3 regions of the Streptomyces sp. XY431 genome follow, and region 2 is predicted to be linked to each of the others. Evidence: riboswitches for the same ligand, from Rfam matches in the RefSeq annotation. Region 2 holds a riboswitch; each other region holds the start of a gene.
What was found. A riboswitch is a leader RNA that binds a small molecule or an ion and turns the genes downstream of it on or off. The one in region 2 is predicted to bind S-adenosylmethionine.
Positions count from the first base shown of each region.

Region 1: linked by a shared signal. The riboswitch ahead of ADK60_RS27265 (IclR family transcriptional regulator) and the one ahead of thrC (threonine synthase) in region 2 are both predicted to bind S-adenosylmethionine.
Region 3: linked by a shared signal. The riboswitch ahead of ADK60_RS21645 (aminotransferase class V-fold PLP-dependent enzyme) and the one ahead of thrC (threonine synthase) in region 2 are both predicted to bind S-adenosylmethionine.

Region 1 is NZ_LGDO01000402.1:1,023-6,205, reverse strand. Features, by position in the region: gene ADK60_RS27290 (nuclear transport factor 2 family protein) at 1-325, opposite strand, end outside; gene ADK60_RS27285 (MarR family winged helix-turn-helix transcriptional regulator) at 434-889, shown strand; gene ADK60_RS27280 (alpha/beta fold hydrolase) at 1,005-1,691, opposite strand; gene ADK60_RS27275 (VOC family protein) at 1,891-2,331, shown strand; gene ADK60_RS45095 (DUF1963 domain-containing protein) at 2,479-3,219, opposite strand; SAM riboswitch class I at 3,347-3,489, shown strand; gene ADK60_RS27265 (IclR family transcriptional regulator) at 3,685-4,398, shown strand; gene ADK60_RS27260 (SGNH/GDSL hydrolase family protein) at 4,454-5,183, opposite strand, start outside.
Region 2 is NZ_LGDO01000147.1:507-5,689, reverse strand. Features, by position in the region: gene otsB (trehalose-phosphatase) at 1-412, shown strand, start outside; gene ADK60_RS17520 (alpha,alpha-trehalose-phosphate synthase (UDP-forming)) at 387-1,865, opposite strand; gene ADK60_RS17515 (glucosyl-3-phosphoglycerate synthase) at 1,916-2,923, opposite strand; SAM riboswitch class I at 3,074-3,205, shown strand; gene thrC (threonine synthase) at 3,224-4,504, shown strand; gene ADK60_RS17505 (ubiquitin-like small modifier protein 1) at 4,556-4,831, shown strand.
Region 3 is NZ_LGDO01000230.1:91,419-96,601, forward strand. Features, by position in the region: gene ADK60_RS21630 (hypothetical protein) at 60-332, opposite strand; gene ADK60_RS21635 (rhomboid family intramembrane serine protease) at 534-1,394, shown strand; gene ADK60_RS21640 (Lrp/AsnC ligand binding domain-containing protein) at 1,391-1,672, shown strand; gene ADK60_RS21645 (aminotransferase class V-fold PLP-dependent enzyme) at 1,710-3,074, opposite strand; SAM riboswitch class IV at 3,129-3,246, opposite strand; gene trpD (anthranilate phosphoribosyltransferase) at 3,354-4,430, opposite strand; gene ADK60_RS21655 (hypothetical protein) at 4,605-5,030, opposite strand.

The sequences.
Region 1 (5,183 bases), on a different contig from region 2:
CGAACTCGGCGAAGAGGTAGACCTCCATCCGGACGGTGGAGCCGTCGGTCTTGACGACCTCCATGGTGTGTCGGTCGGCGTAGCGGTCGCCGTCGGCGAGCTCGTCGTGCACCGCGACCGATCCGCCGGCGACGACGGTGCGCAGGTGGGCGATGTGGGCGAGGAACTCGGTGCGGTCCGCCCAGCTGCCGTCGGTGCGCTGGCGGTAGTCGGGGGCGAAGTGCCGGTCGGCGGCCTCGTCGAGGTCGAGGCCCGGGGTGAGGAGGAGATCGGTGAGGGCGGCGCGGATGTCGGTGCGGGTGGTGGTGGCGGCGGTGCGGTTCATGGGTTCCTCCGGTGGGGTGACGGGTGCCCTTGCGAGTCCAATGCGTGCTTGAAGCACGCTTGTGACTGTAGCAGGGGAAGCGTGCCCCGCGCACGCTAATCTTCAGGGGTGACCGATACGACAGGACAGGACATCGCCGACGCCCTCGGGCTGCTCCTCCGGCGCAGCACCCGCACCAACCTCCACGCCCGGCTGACCGAGGGACTGGGCGAGGGGGTCGACGACCTCACCTACCCGGTCCTCAGCGGCCTCGCCCGCACCGGCCCGCTCAGCGCCGCCGACCTCGGCCGCGAGATCGGGCTCGACCGCACCACCGTCACCCGCCGCGCCGACCGCCTGGAACGCACCGGCCTGCTCGAACGCCGCCCCGACCCGGCCGACGGCCGCGCGACCCTGCTCGCGCTCACCGACGACGGTCAGGACGTCGTCGCCGTGACCCGCCGACGACTGGCCGCCGACATCGAGACCTCCCTCGCCGACTGGCCGCCGGCGGAGGCCCGGACCTTCGCCCGCCTCCTGCGCCGCTTCCTCGACGAGGGGCCGTTCGCCCCCGACCGCGACTGACCCCGCCGCCCGACAGCCTCTCCGCGGGGATCGGCCGATGCGACGGGGTGTCATGACCGGGGCTCTCGATCCGGAGAGACGCTCCGGACGGGCCCCGGGTCCGGGTGGCCGCGCGCTACGCCGCCAGGCTCCGCGCCGCGTCGCGGATGACGTCGAGCACGAAGTCCGGGTGCGACAGCATCGGCACGTGGCTGCTGTCGACGGCGTAGGTCTTCGCGCCCATGCGTTCGGCGGCCGCCCGCTCCAGGTCCGGGTTCACGGTGCGGTCGTTGTTCGCGACGATGTACCAACTGGGCTTCGTGCGCCAGGCGGTGCCCGGGACCTGCTGGCCGAACAGGTCCGCGACGGGCACCGCGCCCGTCGCCAGGACGAGCTTCTGCTCCTCCTCCGGCAGATCGCCGCAGAAGTCGCCGATGCCCGCCTCGGTGAGCCAGATGCGGCCGCCGGAGATGTCGAGGCGCTCGAAGACGGGTGTGCTGGGGAACTTGCTCTGCTGGTCCTGCGAGGTCTCGTCCTCGTCGGGGGCGAGCGCGGCGATGTAGACCAGCGCGCCCACGCGGTCGTGGACGCCGGCCTTGGTGATCAGGGTGCCGCCGTAGGAATGCCCGACGAGCACCACCGGGCCGGGCACGTGGTCGATGGAGCGGGTGACGCACGCGACGTCGCCCTCCAGCGAGTCCAGGCCGTGCTGCGAGCACGCCACCGTGTGGCCCTCGGCCTGGAGCGTGGGGACGAGCCTGTTGAAGCACGAGCCGTCGGCCCAGAGGCCGTGGGCGAAGACGATGCTGGCCTTGGTCGTCATGATGTCCTCCTGCGTCGATGTTGAGCCATGACGGAAACCGTTGGGGCCGAAGCCCACTCCAGCCTCGGGTGTGCCCCCGACTTCCGCGCCCCCAGCCGGGCGCACGGTGCATCCGAACGGGTGGCCGGACCGGGGCCGAGGACACCCGGCGGTTACCGTGACTGCAGCGCTGCTCCCCACCGCACCCAGGAGGCCCCGCATGGCGATCCGGCGCATGGACAACGTCCTCATCGTCGTCGAGGACCTCGACGCCGTCGTCGCGTTCTTCGTCGAGCTCGGGATGGAACTGGAGGGATCGGGGCCGCTGGACTGGCCCGGGGCGGAGCGTGTCATCGGCCTCCAGGACGTCCGCCAGGACGTCGCGATGCTGCGGGTCCCGAACGGTCCCGGCCGGGTGGAGCTGGCGCGGTTCCACCGGCCGAAGGCGATCGCCCCCGAACCGAAGGACGCCCCGGCGAACACGCTCGGCCTGCGCCGCGTCATGTTCGCCGTCGACGACATCGAGGACGTCGTCGCCCGGCTGCGCACCCGCGGCGGCGAACTCGTCGGCGAGATCGTTCAGTACGAGAACGTCTACCGGCTCTGCTACGTCCGCGGCCCCGAGGGCATCGTCGTCGGCCTCGCCGAGGAACTCGGCTGACGTCCACCGAGTGCTTCACCCGGGGTAGTCGGGCGGGACGTCCGGCCGACGGCCTCGGGCGTCACTGACCGGAGCCGGCCGGAGACGTCATGGTCGGGGGCGCGGTCGAGGGACGCCGCCGGCCAGGCGCGGAAGGCTCCCCGGGGCTCAGCACTGCCAGAGGAACACCGCGTCGGTGCAGGGGGAGCAGACGAAGGCGTAGGCCCGGCCGCTGCCGAAGTTCATGGCGGTGAGGGGATCGGGCCCCTCCTGGAGCTGGACGGCGAGCCGCATCGGCTCCGCGCAGCTCGCGCAGCTCGGTGTCTGGTCGTACTGGAGCCAGGCCGGTGTGCCGTTGAGCTGCCCGAGGACGTGGTTCCGGGGGCGGCCGGCCCGTGCCGCCCAGGCGGCGCGGGCACTGTCGAAGTCCTGGGCTTCCGGCAGGAGTTGGGGTTCGGCGGCGCGGGTGGCGCCGAGGAGCAGGACCTCCTCCTCGAACTCCTCCTCGAACTCGTCCTCGTCCTCGTCCGGGGCGTCGAGGTCGTCGTCCTCATCGTCCTCGTCCTCGTCCTCGTCGAGGTCGGCCGGCACCGGAAGGGGGATCGGCGCCAGTCCCCGGGCCGGGAGGATCAGCGCGAGGTTGGCACCCGAGCGGGCCTCCCAGTCCTGACAGACACCCGGACGGTTCTGGCAGGCGAACAGCACCAGCACCCGGTCCTGTGGCCCCGGAGATCCGGCGACGGCGGCGCCGGACCCGTCCAGCACGATCTGCGCGAGGAACTGCAGCGGGCCGCCGCAATCGGCACAGGACGGCCAGGCGGTGCCGGGCGGGGCGAGCGGTACGCCGCCGGTGCGCGTGACCGTCGCGTCGGCCGCGACCGGGCCGCCCTCGGTGATCAGGGTCGTCATACGGCCCGACTGTAGGACACCGCGCCGACAGTGCCGGGCCGCCGTCGGCCCCGTCGGCCCCGTCCGACCGCAGCTCAGGCACCGGGGGCTTGGCAGGTGGGAGGGGGAGTCTTGTATCGTTCTTCGCGAATCATCCAGAGGGGTGGAGGGACCGGCCCTACGAAGCCCCGGCAGCTCCCCGTTCGACCCGGCGTCCGAAGTACGCGCCGTGCCGTGCGGGATCAGTGCCAACTCCGGCCTGTCGCCAATGTGGCGCGGGAAAGATGAGGAGACACGGTGCTCTCTGTGCTGTCCTTCCCCCGGGCGCTTCCCGTCCCGGACCTTTCGCGTACCCGTCTCGTGCCCGGCGCAGGCACTCGGCCCACTTCTGCGGCTCGCCCTCGCTGACCACCCCCCCGGCTCCCCACGGGGGGCCTCCGTGAGCGTGCCCCCGGGCGGCTCACGGGATCTGAGACGGAGACATCCATGGAGAACACGAGCGGCGTCGGCGTGCTCGACAAGGTCACCTCGATCCTCGGCACCCTGGAGGCCGGTCCGGCCACCCTGGCCGGACTCGTAGCCGTGACCGGCCTGGCCCGGCCCACGGCGCACCGGCTCGCCGTCGCACTCGAACAGCACCGGCTGGTCGCCCGGGACGTGGAGGGCCGGTTCATCCTCGGCCCCCGGCTCGGCGAGCTGTCGGCGGCCGCCGGGGAGGACCGGCTGCTGGCCGCCGCCGGCCCGGTCCTCGCCCGGCTGCGCGACGTCAGCGGGGAGAGCGCCCAGCTCTACCGCCGGCAGGGCGGCGTCCGGATCTGCGTGGCCGCCGCCGAGCGCCTGTCCGGCCTGCGCGACACCGTCCCGGTGGGGGTCACCCTGCCGATGAAGGTCGGCGCCGCCGCCCAGGTCCTGCTGGCCTGGGAGGAGCCCGAGCGGCTCCACCGGGGTCTCCAGGGGGCCCGCTTCACGGCGACGGCGCTGAGCGGTGTCCGGCGACGTGGCTGGGCCCAGTCGATCGGGGAACGCGAGCTCGGGGTCGCCTCCGTCTCCGCGCCGGTCCGGGGGCCGGCCAACCGGGTGGTGGCCGCCGTCACGGTCTCCGGTCCGATCGAACGGCTCACCCGCCACCCCGGCGCCCTTCTCTCGCAGACGGTCGTCGAGGCGGCCGACCGTCTCACCGAGGCGCTCCGCCCCACCTGACGGGCCCCGGCCGCCCCGGCCGCGGGGGGTGTCCGCCCCCGCGGCCGAGGGTGGGTCAGCGCAGGCTGTCCAGGTCGATGCTGTCCGCCATGACGCGGTATCCGAGCGGCCCGGGGTGGAGGTGGTCGCCGGCGTGGTAGCCGTCCGGGATCGCGCCGGTGCCCTCGGGGTCGATGGCGCGGTCGAAGTCGGCCACCGCGTCGTACGCGCCGGAGGTGCGGATCCACTCATTCAGGTCGCGGCGCAGCCGGTCGGTCTGCGCGGTCCAGAACGGTGCGCCGCCGAAGGGCATCAGGGTGGCGCCGACTGCCTTGACGCCCCGGGCGTGGGCGGCCCGGATCAGGGTGCGGTGGGCGTCGATCAGCCGCTGGAGGGTCACCGGCGGGTCGTCGCGGTCCACGCCGCAGATCTGGTCGCCGCTGCGGAGGATGTCGTTCATGCCGTGCGAGACGATGACCGTGCCGACGTTCGGCCGGTCGAGCACGTCGCGCCGGAAGCGACTCAGGGCGCTGTCCCCGGCGCAGGCGGAATCGGCGAGCATCTTGTTCGAGCCGATGCCGGCGTTGAGCACCGGTCGCGGCCGGCCGGCGGCGGTGAGCCGCTCGGCGAGGAGGTCGGGGTAGCGGTCGTCGCCGTCGACGGTGGCGCCGAAGCCGTCGGTGGTGGACTCGCCGAACGCCACCACCGCCCTGCCCACGGGCCGCCCGCCGGTGACCTCGACCCCGCCGAGGTAGTACCAGGAGCCGTACCCGGGCCGGACGGCGTCGGTGAACGCCGCCGCGCCG
Region 2 (5,183 bases):
GCACACCCGGCGGACGGCCGAACCGGCGGCCGCGTTCGAGCTGCTGCGAGCGCCGATGGAGCGGCTGGCGGCCGAGCACGGGCTGGTGGTGGAGCCGGGCCGGCTGGTGCTGGAGCTGCGGCCGCCGGGGGTGGACAAGGGGGCGGCGCTGACCGGGCTGCTGCGCGAGCGCGGGGCACGTTCGGTGCTCTACGCGGGCGACGACCTGGGGGACGTGCCGGCCTTCGCGGCGGTGGAGGGGCTGCGCCCGGAGGGCCTGGCCGGGCTGCTGGTGTGCAGCGGCGCGGTGGGGGACGCGCCGGTGCGCGAGCTCGCCGACCGGGCGGACCTGGTGGTCCCGGGCCCGGCCGGCGTGGTGGAACTGCTGGTCGCGCTGGAGGAGGAGCTCAGCCGCCCGGCCGCAGGGCGTTGAGCTGGTCCAGGAACCACTGCTGCGGCGGCAGCGCCGTCGCGGCGGCGGCCAGCCGCTTGCAGCGGTCGGCCCGCTCCTCGGCCGGCATGGTGAGCCCGGCGTGCAGCGCCTCGGCGGTGGCCACGATGTCGTAGGGGTTGACGCTCAGCGCGTCCTGGCCGAGTTCGGCGTGCGCGCCGGCCTCCCGGGAGAGCACGAGCGCGCACCCCTGGTCGGAGACCACCGGGACCTCCTTGGCGACGAGGTTCATGCCGTCCCGGATCGGGTTGACCAGGGCCACGTCGGCCAGCCGGTAGGCGGCCAGCGAGCGCGGGAAGTCGTCGTCGACGTGGAGGACCAGCGGCCGCCAGTCCGGGGTGCCGAACTCCGCCTCGATCTCCGCGGCGAGCGCCCGCACCTGGTCGGTGTAGGCCCGGTACTCGGCGAGGTCGGTGCGGGACGGGTAGGCGAAGGCGATGTGGACCACCCGGTCGTGCCACTCCGGGCGGGTGCGCAGCAGGTGCCGGTAGGCCAGGAAGCCGCGGACGATGTTCTTGCTCAGCTCGGTGCGGTCGACCCGGACGACGGTGCGGCGGTCGCCGACGGTCGCACGCAGGGTGGCGAGCCGCTCGTCGACGTCCGGCCGGTGGGCCCGCTCGCGCAGGAAGTCGGCGTCGGCGCCGAGGCCGTGGACGCCGAGGGCGGTGGTGCGGCCCGCGTACGTCACGGTGAGCGCCTCGCGGTCGACCTCCGCGTCGAGGTACCGCTCGCAGCAGTCGGCGAAGGCGAGCGCCCAGCGGCGGGTCAGGAAGCCCGCCCGGTCGGCGCCGAGGATGCCGGTGAGGACGGCCTCGGCGATGTCGTCGGGCAGCAGCCGCAGGTACTCGGGCGGCGCCCAGGGGGTGTGCGAGAAGTGGCCGATCCGCAGATCGGGGCGGGCGGCGCGGAGCAGCGCCGGGACGAGCGAGAGGTGGTAGTCCTGCACCAGGACGGCGGCGCCGGGGGCGGCCTCGGCGGCGAGGGCCTCGGCGAAGGCCGTGTTGTACGCGGTGTAGGCCGCCCACTCGGTGCGGAAGCCGGCGTCGAAGACGGGGGCGGTCGGGGTGTTCCAGAGCAGGTGGTGGACGAACCAGAGGGTCGAGTTGGCGATGCCGTTGTAGGCGCGGGCGAAGGTCTCCGGGTCGATGCCGAGCATCCGGACGGCCTGGCCGCCGACGTCGTGGCCGGCCCGGTCGAGCCGGCCGTCCGGGGCCTCGCGGGCGGCCCGGCGGTCGGCGTCGGAGAGGGCGGCGCAGACCCAGACGGCGTCCGGGTCGTCGATCGCGGAGAGTCCGGAGACCAGTCCGCCGCCGCCTCTGCGGAGGGTCAGTGTGCCGTCGTCCGCGGTGCCGAAGGACACCGGCCCCCGGTTGGACGCCACCAGGACGGGGGCGGCGCCGGTCGGATTCGAACGCTCGGTCGTGAGATCACCCATGGTTGGTTGGTTGCCGGGGCTCCGGGGCGGCAAACCCGCGGGACGGGTCCTCAGTGTCGGGTGGCGTACTCGGGCACGGTGTGCATCGGCGGCCGCTCGGTCGCGGTGACCGGGTGGGTGTGGGCGGTGAAGGCGCGGGTCAGCGGGTCGCGGGTGAACTGGGTGAGCAGTGGGCGGACCAGGTCGGCGGAGGCCTTCAGCCGGTGGGTGCGGTCCAGCCGCTCCAGTGCGGTGCGGTAGATGGTGGCCGCCATCCGGCCGAGTGCCTGGGCGTCCTGGTGCCGGTGGTGGCGGATGCCGACGTCCACCTGGGCGAGCGCGTCCAGTCCGGCCGTCTCCAGCGCGTCGACGAGCAGGCCGAGCTCGACGCCGTAGCCGGTGGGGAAGGGCAGCCGTTCGAGCAGTGAGCGGCGGGCCGCGTACTCGCCGCCGAGCGGCTGGACGAAACCGGCGAGTTCCGGCCAGTGCAGATTGAGCAGCGGACGGGCGACCAGTTCGGTGACCCGGCCGCCGCCGGCCGGCACCACCGCGCCGTCGGTCTCCAGCGGCCGGTCGTACATCGCCTTGACCAGGTGGATGTCCGGCTCGGTGAGCAGCGGGCCGATGATGCCGGAGACCAGGGCGGGGTCGAACTCGCGCAGGTCGGCGTCCACGAAGCAGACGATCTCGCCGCGGGTGGCCAGCAGCGAACGCCACAGCACCTCGCCCTTGCCGGGGGCGGCGGGCAGCCGGGGCAGGATGGCGTCCCGGTGGACGACGGTGGCACCGGCCTCGGCGGCGACCTCGGCGGTGGCGTCGACGGAACCGGAGTCGACCACCACCAGCTCGTCCACCAGCGGCAGTCGTTCCATCAGTTCCCGCCGGATGACCCGGACGATCTCGCCGACGGTGGCCTCCTCGTCCAGGGCGGGCAGCACGACGCTGACGGTGCCCGCCGGACCGAGGGCGCGCTTGGCGGCCGGGAGCGTGTGAACCGGTCGGTCGGCCGCGGTCCACGAGCGCCGGCGCAGCCAGGACGCGGTCTCGGGGAGGAGCGCGGGGGTCGGTTCGGCGGGCACGGTGCTCTCCTCGACGGGATCGGTTGGGACGGGTCATCTCGCGTGGCGGACGGTCGGGTTCGGGACCGATGCCTTCGGATACAGTCTTCGTACAGCGATCGGACCTTCGCACGCCGGGGTCGCCGCTGAGCACAACCCACAACTTCACAGAGCTCATCCAGAGGGACTGAGGGAACGGCCCGTTGACGTCCCGGCAACCTTCTCGCACGGTCGGCTTCACGCCCCGGCGGGACAGGTGCCAATTCCGGCCCGGGCGCGACCGCGTCACGGGGAAGATGAGGAGAGAGGCCTCCGCCCATCATGGCTATCGACACCGCCGCACCCGTCACCGTCGACCTCGGCCCCGCCACCGCGCTGTCCTGTCGCGAGTGCGGCACCCGGTTCCCGCTCGGTCCCAGCTTCGCCTGTCTGGAGTGCTTCGGTCCGCTGGAGATCTCCTACGACTTCGGCAGCGAGGGCGCCGAGGAGCTGCGCAAGCGGATCGAGGCCGGTCCGGCGTCGATCTGGCGCTACGCGCCGCTGCTGCCCGTCCCGGCCGACGTGGCGACCAAGCCGAACCTCAACCCGGGGTGGACCCCGCTGGTGAAGGCGGACAACCTGGGCCGCGAGCTCGGCTTCACCGGTCAGCTGCACATCAAGGACGACTCCGGGAACCCGACCCACTCCTTCAAGGACCGCGTGGTGGCCTGCGCCATCGAGGCGGCCCGCGTGTTCGGCTACACCACGCTGTCCTGCTCGTCGACCGGCAACCTGGCCGGCGCGGTCGGCGCGGCGGCGGCCCGGGCGGGCTTCCGGTCCTGCGTGTTCATCCCGCACGACCTGGAGCAGGGCAAGGTCGTGATGGCCGGGGTGTACGGCGGCGAGCTGGTCGGCATCGAGGGCAACTACGACGATGTGAACCGGTTCTGCTCGGAGCTGATCGGCGACCCGGCCGGCGAGGGCTGGGGCTTCGTCAACGTCAATCTGCGGCCGTACTACGGCGAGGGCTCCAAGACGCTCGCCTACGAGATCTGCGAGCAGCTCGGCTGGCGGCTGCCGGAGCAGATCGTGATCCCGGTCGCTTCGGGCTCCCAGCTCACCAAGATCGACAAGGGGCTGCAGGAGCTGATCAAGCTGGGCCTGGTCGAGGACCGGCCGTACCGGATCTTCGGTGCCCAGGCGGCGGGCTGCTCGCCGGTCTCGGCGGCCTTCAAGGCCGGCCACGACGTGATCCGGCCGGTCAAGCCGGACACCATCGCCAAGTCGCTGGCGATCGGCAACCCGGCCGACGGCCCGTACGTGCTGGACATCGCCCGGCGCACCGGCGGCGCGGTGGAGGACGTCACGGACGAGGAGGTCGTGGCGGCGATCCGGCTGCTGGCCCGGACCGAGGGCGTCTTCGCGGAGACCGCGGGCGGCGTGACCGTCGGCGTGCTCAAGAAGCTGATCGAGACCGGGCAGCTGGACCCGTCGAAGGAGACCGTCGCCATCAACACCGGTGACGGGCTGAAGACCCTCGACGCGGTCTCCGAGGCGGGCATGACCGCCGTCATCCGGCCGACCCTGGACGCCTTCCGGGGCGCCGGCCTGGCCTCCGCCTGATCCCGCCCCCCTGATCGACCGGCTCAGCGCCCGAAACCGAGGAGACCCCCCATGAGCGCCAACGTCCGCATCCCGACCATCCTGCGCACCTACACCGGCGGCGTCAGCGAGGTGCCCGCCGAGGGCGCCACGCTGGGCGAGGTGATCGCCGACCTGGAGCGCAACCACGCCGGGATCGCCGCGCGGATCCTCGACGACACCGGCAAGCTGCGCCGTTTCGTCAATGTCTATGTGAACGACGACGACGTGCGGTTCGCCGAGGGCCTGGAGACGGAGATCAAGGACGGCGCGAACATTTCGATCATCCCGGCGGTCGCCGGCGGGTGATCCGCGGGCGGTCCGTTCCCCCCGGGGCGGGCGCGTCGTCCACGGCCGTCCGCGGCACGGAATTCCGTGCCGCGGACGGCCGCGCGTATTTTGGCGGGAATATCTTCGGTCCCGGGCGGAGTAAAGTGTCGCTGGACCGGGAACAGGGCGCGCCCGTAGCCCTGGTCCGGGAACGAATCCACCGCACCGCCACCACCGCCGGCTCCCGTCCGGCGAGAGCCGGGGCGGACCCGGGACCTGGATACATGTCAGGCCGGTGTCAGAATTCTGGCGGGGATTTCGGGTAATACGTCCGCTATGTCCGGCGGAGAATGCAGGACTTTCTCCCGATTGCGCCCGTCCTGTCCGACGG
Region 3 (5,183 bases), on a different contig from region 2:
GTATTGTCCCGTGCGGCGGGCGGCCACGCCGCTCACCGCCCACCGCACGGACCGGGCGGTCAGCCCTGCTCGGGAGCCTCGGCGGCCTCGGCCGCCTCGTCCGCACCGGGACGGGCGACCAGCTCGACCTGGTCCACGGCGTTGCACCAGCGGCAGCGCACCGACTCCACGGTCTCGCTGAGCACCTGGGTCTCCTCGACCTTGGACTCGCCGGCCAGGTCGAAGTGGAGGAACTCGGTCACCCGGGCGGTCCGGGTCACGTCGAAGCGGGTCAGGTTTCCGCAGAGCGTGCAGCGCCAGCGCGTCTCGGCGGTCAGGGCGGGGACGGTCATCGGGGGTCCTCTCGGGTGGTCCCGGAACGGGCTCAGGCGCTCCCCCCGGAGCCCCGGCGTCGGCGGCGGGAGGCGGGAATGCCCGCCCCAAGCCTATTGCCTGGGGCAACCTTCCCGGCTACCGGCCGATCACTCCCGGGCGGTAGCCCACCTGCCGTAACCGCGCGGTGCCCGCCCGGCACCGGGGGGATGCTGGAGCCCATGGCGATCCCGGTCCCCCACCCCGGCGCGCACCGCGGCCGACCGGCCGCCACCGCCCCGGCCGTCTGCTACGCGCTGATCGCGCTGAACACCGCGGTCTTCCTGCTCGGACCGGCGGCGGGGCTCAACCCCCTCTACGGCCGGGACCAGGCCCGGGTCTGCGCCGAGCAGCGCTACGAGCAGCGCTGGGGGGCCGTCCCCGCCGAGCTCCTGACCGGTCACCCGCTGACCGCGGACCAACTGGCCGAGGCCCCCGAGCCGGTACCCGGCTGCCCGGCCTCGGCCACCCCCGGCAAGCACCCGGCGCTGTCCGTGCTCAGCGCGCTCTTCCTGCACGCCGGCTGGCTGCACCTGCTCGGCAACCTGCTCTTCCTCCACGTCTTCGGCCCCGCCGTGGAGCGCCGGCTCGGCCGCCCCCGGTTCCTCCTCTTCTACCTGGCGGCCGGCGCAGTGACCACCTACGGCTTCGCGCTGGCCGAGGCGCACTCGGCGGACTCGACCCGGGTGCTGATCGGCGCCTCGGGGGCGATCTCCGCCGTGCTCGGCTCCTACCTGCGGTTCCACCCGCACGCCCGGGTCACCACGCTCGTCCCGCTGCTGCTCTTCCTGCCGCTGCGGTTCCCGGCCTGGCTGGTGCTGGGCCTCTGGTTCGCGCTCCAGTGGTGGTCGGTGCACTCCGCCGGACCGGGGGTGGCGTACCTGGTGCACGTGATCGGCTTCATGGCGGGCTTCCTGTACGCCTGCACCCTGGCCGAGCGCCGACCCCGCCGTACCCGCACCCGCACCCGCCCCCACCCCCGCGACGGTGCGGCCGACGCCCGCTACCCTGGCGGCACCTCACAAAGGAGTACGCCACCGTGATCACCGCCATCGTCCTGATCAAGACCAGCGTCGACCGCATCCCGGAGATCGCCGAGGCGATCGCCGCCATCGAGGGCGTCAGCGAGGTCTACTCGGTGACCGGCGGCTACGACCTGGTCGCGATGGTGCGGGTGCGCCGGCACGACGACCTCGCCGAGGTGATCCCCGGCCGGCTGAACAAGGTCCCGGGCGTGGCGCACACCGAGACCCAGATCGCCTTCCGCACCTACTCCCAGCACGACCTCGAGGCCGCGTTCGCGATCGGCCTGGAGGAGTAGCCGACAGCGCGGCCGGCCGGAGGGGCCGGACGGGGCCTCAGCCCTCCCGGCGGGTGTCCGCGACGCAGCGGCCGCCCTCGTTCCGGTAGCTCCACGCCGCGCCGTCCGTGACCAGCTCGCGGACGGCGGTCAGGAACCGGTCCACGTGCTCGTCCGGGGTACCGGCGCCGAAGCTCACCCGGATCGCGTTCAGGCTGCGCTCGCCCGGCAGCGAAGCCTCCGGCGCGCCGCACTCCGAGGGCGCGGCCTCCTCGTCGCCGAGCAGCGTGCGCACCAGCGGGTGGGCGCAGAACAGGCCGTCCCGCACGCCGATGCCGTACTCGGCGGACAGCGCGGCCGAGAAGTGCGAGCTGTTCCAGCCCCGGACCACGAAGGACAGCACGCCCACCCGGTCCGCGTCGGCGCCGAACAGGTTCAGCACCCTGACCTCGGGGACCTCCGCCAGACCGGCCTTCAGCCGGGCCACCAGCGCCCGCTCGCGCGCCTCCAGCGCGTCGAACCCGGCCTCGGTGAGCGCCCGGCAGGCCGCCGCGATCGCGTACACGCCGATGACGTTCGGGGAGCCGGCCTCGTGCCGGGCCGGGCCGGTGTGCCACTGCACGGCCACCGAGCCGTCGGTCTCCCGGGCCACCGTACGGGTGGCGCCGCCGCCGGCCAGGTAGGGCTCGGCCTCGTCCAGCCAGTCGGCCCGGCCCGCCAGTACCCCGGCGCCGAACGGCGCGTACAGCTTGTGGCCGGAGAAGGCGATCCAGTCGACACCCAGCTCGCGCACCGAGACCCGGTGGTGCGGGACCAGCTGCGCGGCGTCCAGCACCACCCGGGCGCCGTACCGGTGGGCGGTCCTGGTCAGCTCGGCGACCGGCCAGAGCTCGCCGGTGACGTTCGAGGCGCCGGTGACGCAGAGCAGCTTCGGGCCCTCGGGCGCCTCGGCGAGCGCGGCGTCGAAGGCGGCGACCGCCTCGGCGTGCGAACGGGGGGCGCGCAGACAGGTGACGGTCAGACCGGCGTGCGCCCAGGGCAGCAGCGAGGCGTGGTGCTCGGTCTCGAAGGCGAACACCTGGGTCCCGGCCGGGACGGCGCCGGCCAGCAGGTTGAGCGAGTCGGTGGTGGCGCGGGTGAAGACCACCTGGTCGCCCTCGCGCAGGTCCAGGAACTCGGCGACGGTGCGGCGGCTCTGCTCGAACAGGTCGGTGGAGAGCTGGGACAGGTAGCCGGCGCCGCGGTGCACGCTGCCGTAGTAGGGGGCGTAGGCGGCGACCTCGTCCCAGACCCGCTGGAGCGCCGGGGCGCTGGCGGCGTAGTCGAGCGCCGCGTAGGCGACCTTGTCACCGTTGGCGAGCGGGACCTCGACATCGTGGCCGAGAACGGGGAGGGGGGCGAGGAGGTCGGTCGCGAGAGACATGAGGATGCACTCCGTCTACGGGTCAGGGACCCCGGGAGTGCGTGATGATCCGGGTGTCCGCGCTTGCCACGCGGACGGCTCGCCGCACGGCCCGGTCCTCACCCAGGGCACCCCGCCACGGACGGAGGGTTGCCGGACAGCAAGCTGGGGCTTGTCGCTGTCGCTCATGACCTGGCCAAGACTTTAGGTCGGGTCCGTCCCCCGGTCAAACAAGAGTCCACATCCCGGACACCGACAGGGGCCCACCGGGAGGATTCCCGATGGGCCCCAACCGCCGTGTCACGCCCGGGCGGTGGCCTCCGACCAGTGCTTCAGCAGGTCCCGCGCGGCACCCGAGTCGACGGCCGCCGCGGTACGCCGCATGGCCGCCCCGAGCTGCTCGGCGAGCGGCGCGTCGGTGAGGTCCAGCGCCACCAGCGCGGCCGCCGAGTTCAGCAGCACCGCGTCCCGGACCGGGCCGTGCTCCCCGGCCAGCACCCGGCGCGCGACCTCCGCGTTGTACGCCGGGTCCGCGCCGCGCAGCGCCTCGATGCCGACCGGCTCGATGCCGACCTCGCGCGGGTCGAAGGCGGTCTCGGTGACGGCGCCGTCGCGGACCACCCACACCCGCGAGGTGGTGCTGATGGTCAGCTCGTCCAGTCCGTCGTCGCCCCGGAAGACCAGCGCGGTGGCACCGCGCCGGGCGAGCACCCCGGCGATCAGCCCCGCCAGGCGGGTGTCGAAGCAGCCGATCGCGTGCGCCGTCACCCGGGCCGGGTTGGTCAGCGGCCCCAGGATGTTGAACGCGGTGGGCACCCCGAGGTCGCGCCGGGCCGGCGCGGCGTGCCGCATCGACGGGTGGAAGGTCGCGGCGAAGCAGAAGGTGAGCCCGACCTCCTCGGCGATCTCGGCGACCCGGCGCGGCCGGAGGTCCAGACTGATGCCCAGCTTCTCCAGCACGTCCGAGGAACCGCTGGACGAGGAGGCGGCCCGGTTGCCGTGCTTGACCACCTTGGCGCCGGCCGCGGCGGCGACGATCGCCGACATGGTGGAGATGTTGACGGTCTTGGCCCGGTCGCCGCCGGTACCGACGATGTCCACCGCCGGGCCGGGGATGTCCAGCGGCTCGGCGTGCGCGTACATCGAGTCGACCAGCCCGGAGATCTCGTCGACCGTCTCGCCCTTGGCCCGCAGCGCCACCATGAACCCGGCCACCTGCACCGGGGAGGCCTCGCCGCTCATGATCCGGTCCATCGCCCACGCGGTGGCCGAGCGGTCGAGGTCCTCTCCCCTCAGCAGCGCCGACAGGATGTCCGGCCAGGAGCGGACCACCTGCGCGGGGTCGCTACCACCGTTCGCAGGCTGCACGTTCACCATGGCTGACTCCAGCTCTCGCTGCCCCGGCTGACCGGGGAAGGACGTAGGGACGGAGTCAGCCTATCGAGCGGCGGGGCGCCGGGGCTCCGCCGTTCACCCTTCTTCTCTTGTACTGAGACGCGGGGTGAGACGCGGCCCGGCCGCACCGGTGCAGACCGGGACGGAGCGGTACGGCTAGCGAACGGCGGGCGCCCGCTTGGCCAGCCTGGCCCGCAGCAGCGTGGCGGCGGCCTCCGCCAGCGCCACCGGGTCCACCGGCTGGGAGATCGCCGCGTCGGCCCGGCTCCAGGCGGCCAGCCAGGAGTCCTGCGGCCGGCCGATCAGCACCAGCACCGGCGGGCAACCGTAGATCTCGTCCTTCAGCTGCCGCGCGAGCCCGAGCCCGCCGGCCGGCACCGCCTCACCGTCCAGGACGCAGAGGTCGACGCCACCCTTCTCCAGCGCCTTGAGCACCGCGGGGGTGGTCGCGCACTCCAGGTAGGCCAGCTCCGGCAGGTCCTCCGCGGGCCGCCGCCCGAGAGCGGTCAGCACCTGCTCGCGGGTGGTTCGGTCGTGGCTGTAGACGAGAACGGTCAGCGTCTCGTCGGTCGTGTACGCCATGGGCCCTGCTCCCTCACGTGTGATCCGGACCACGTTCGCCTCTCCCCGGATGCTACTCCCGATCACCGCCCGCCGAGCCCCTCCCGCGCGATCTCTTCCCGACGGCGCCGCCTCCGCGACTGGTCCGGGCGGAGCACGGCGCGTCACCCCAGC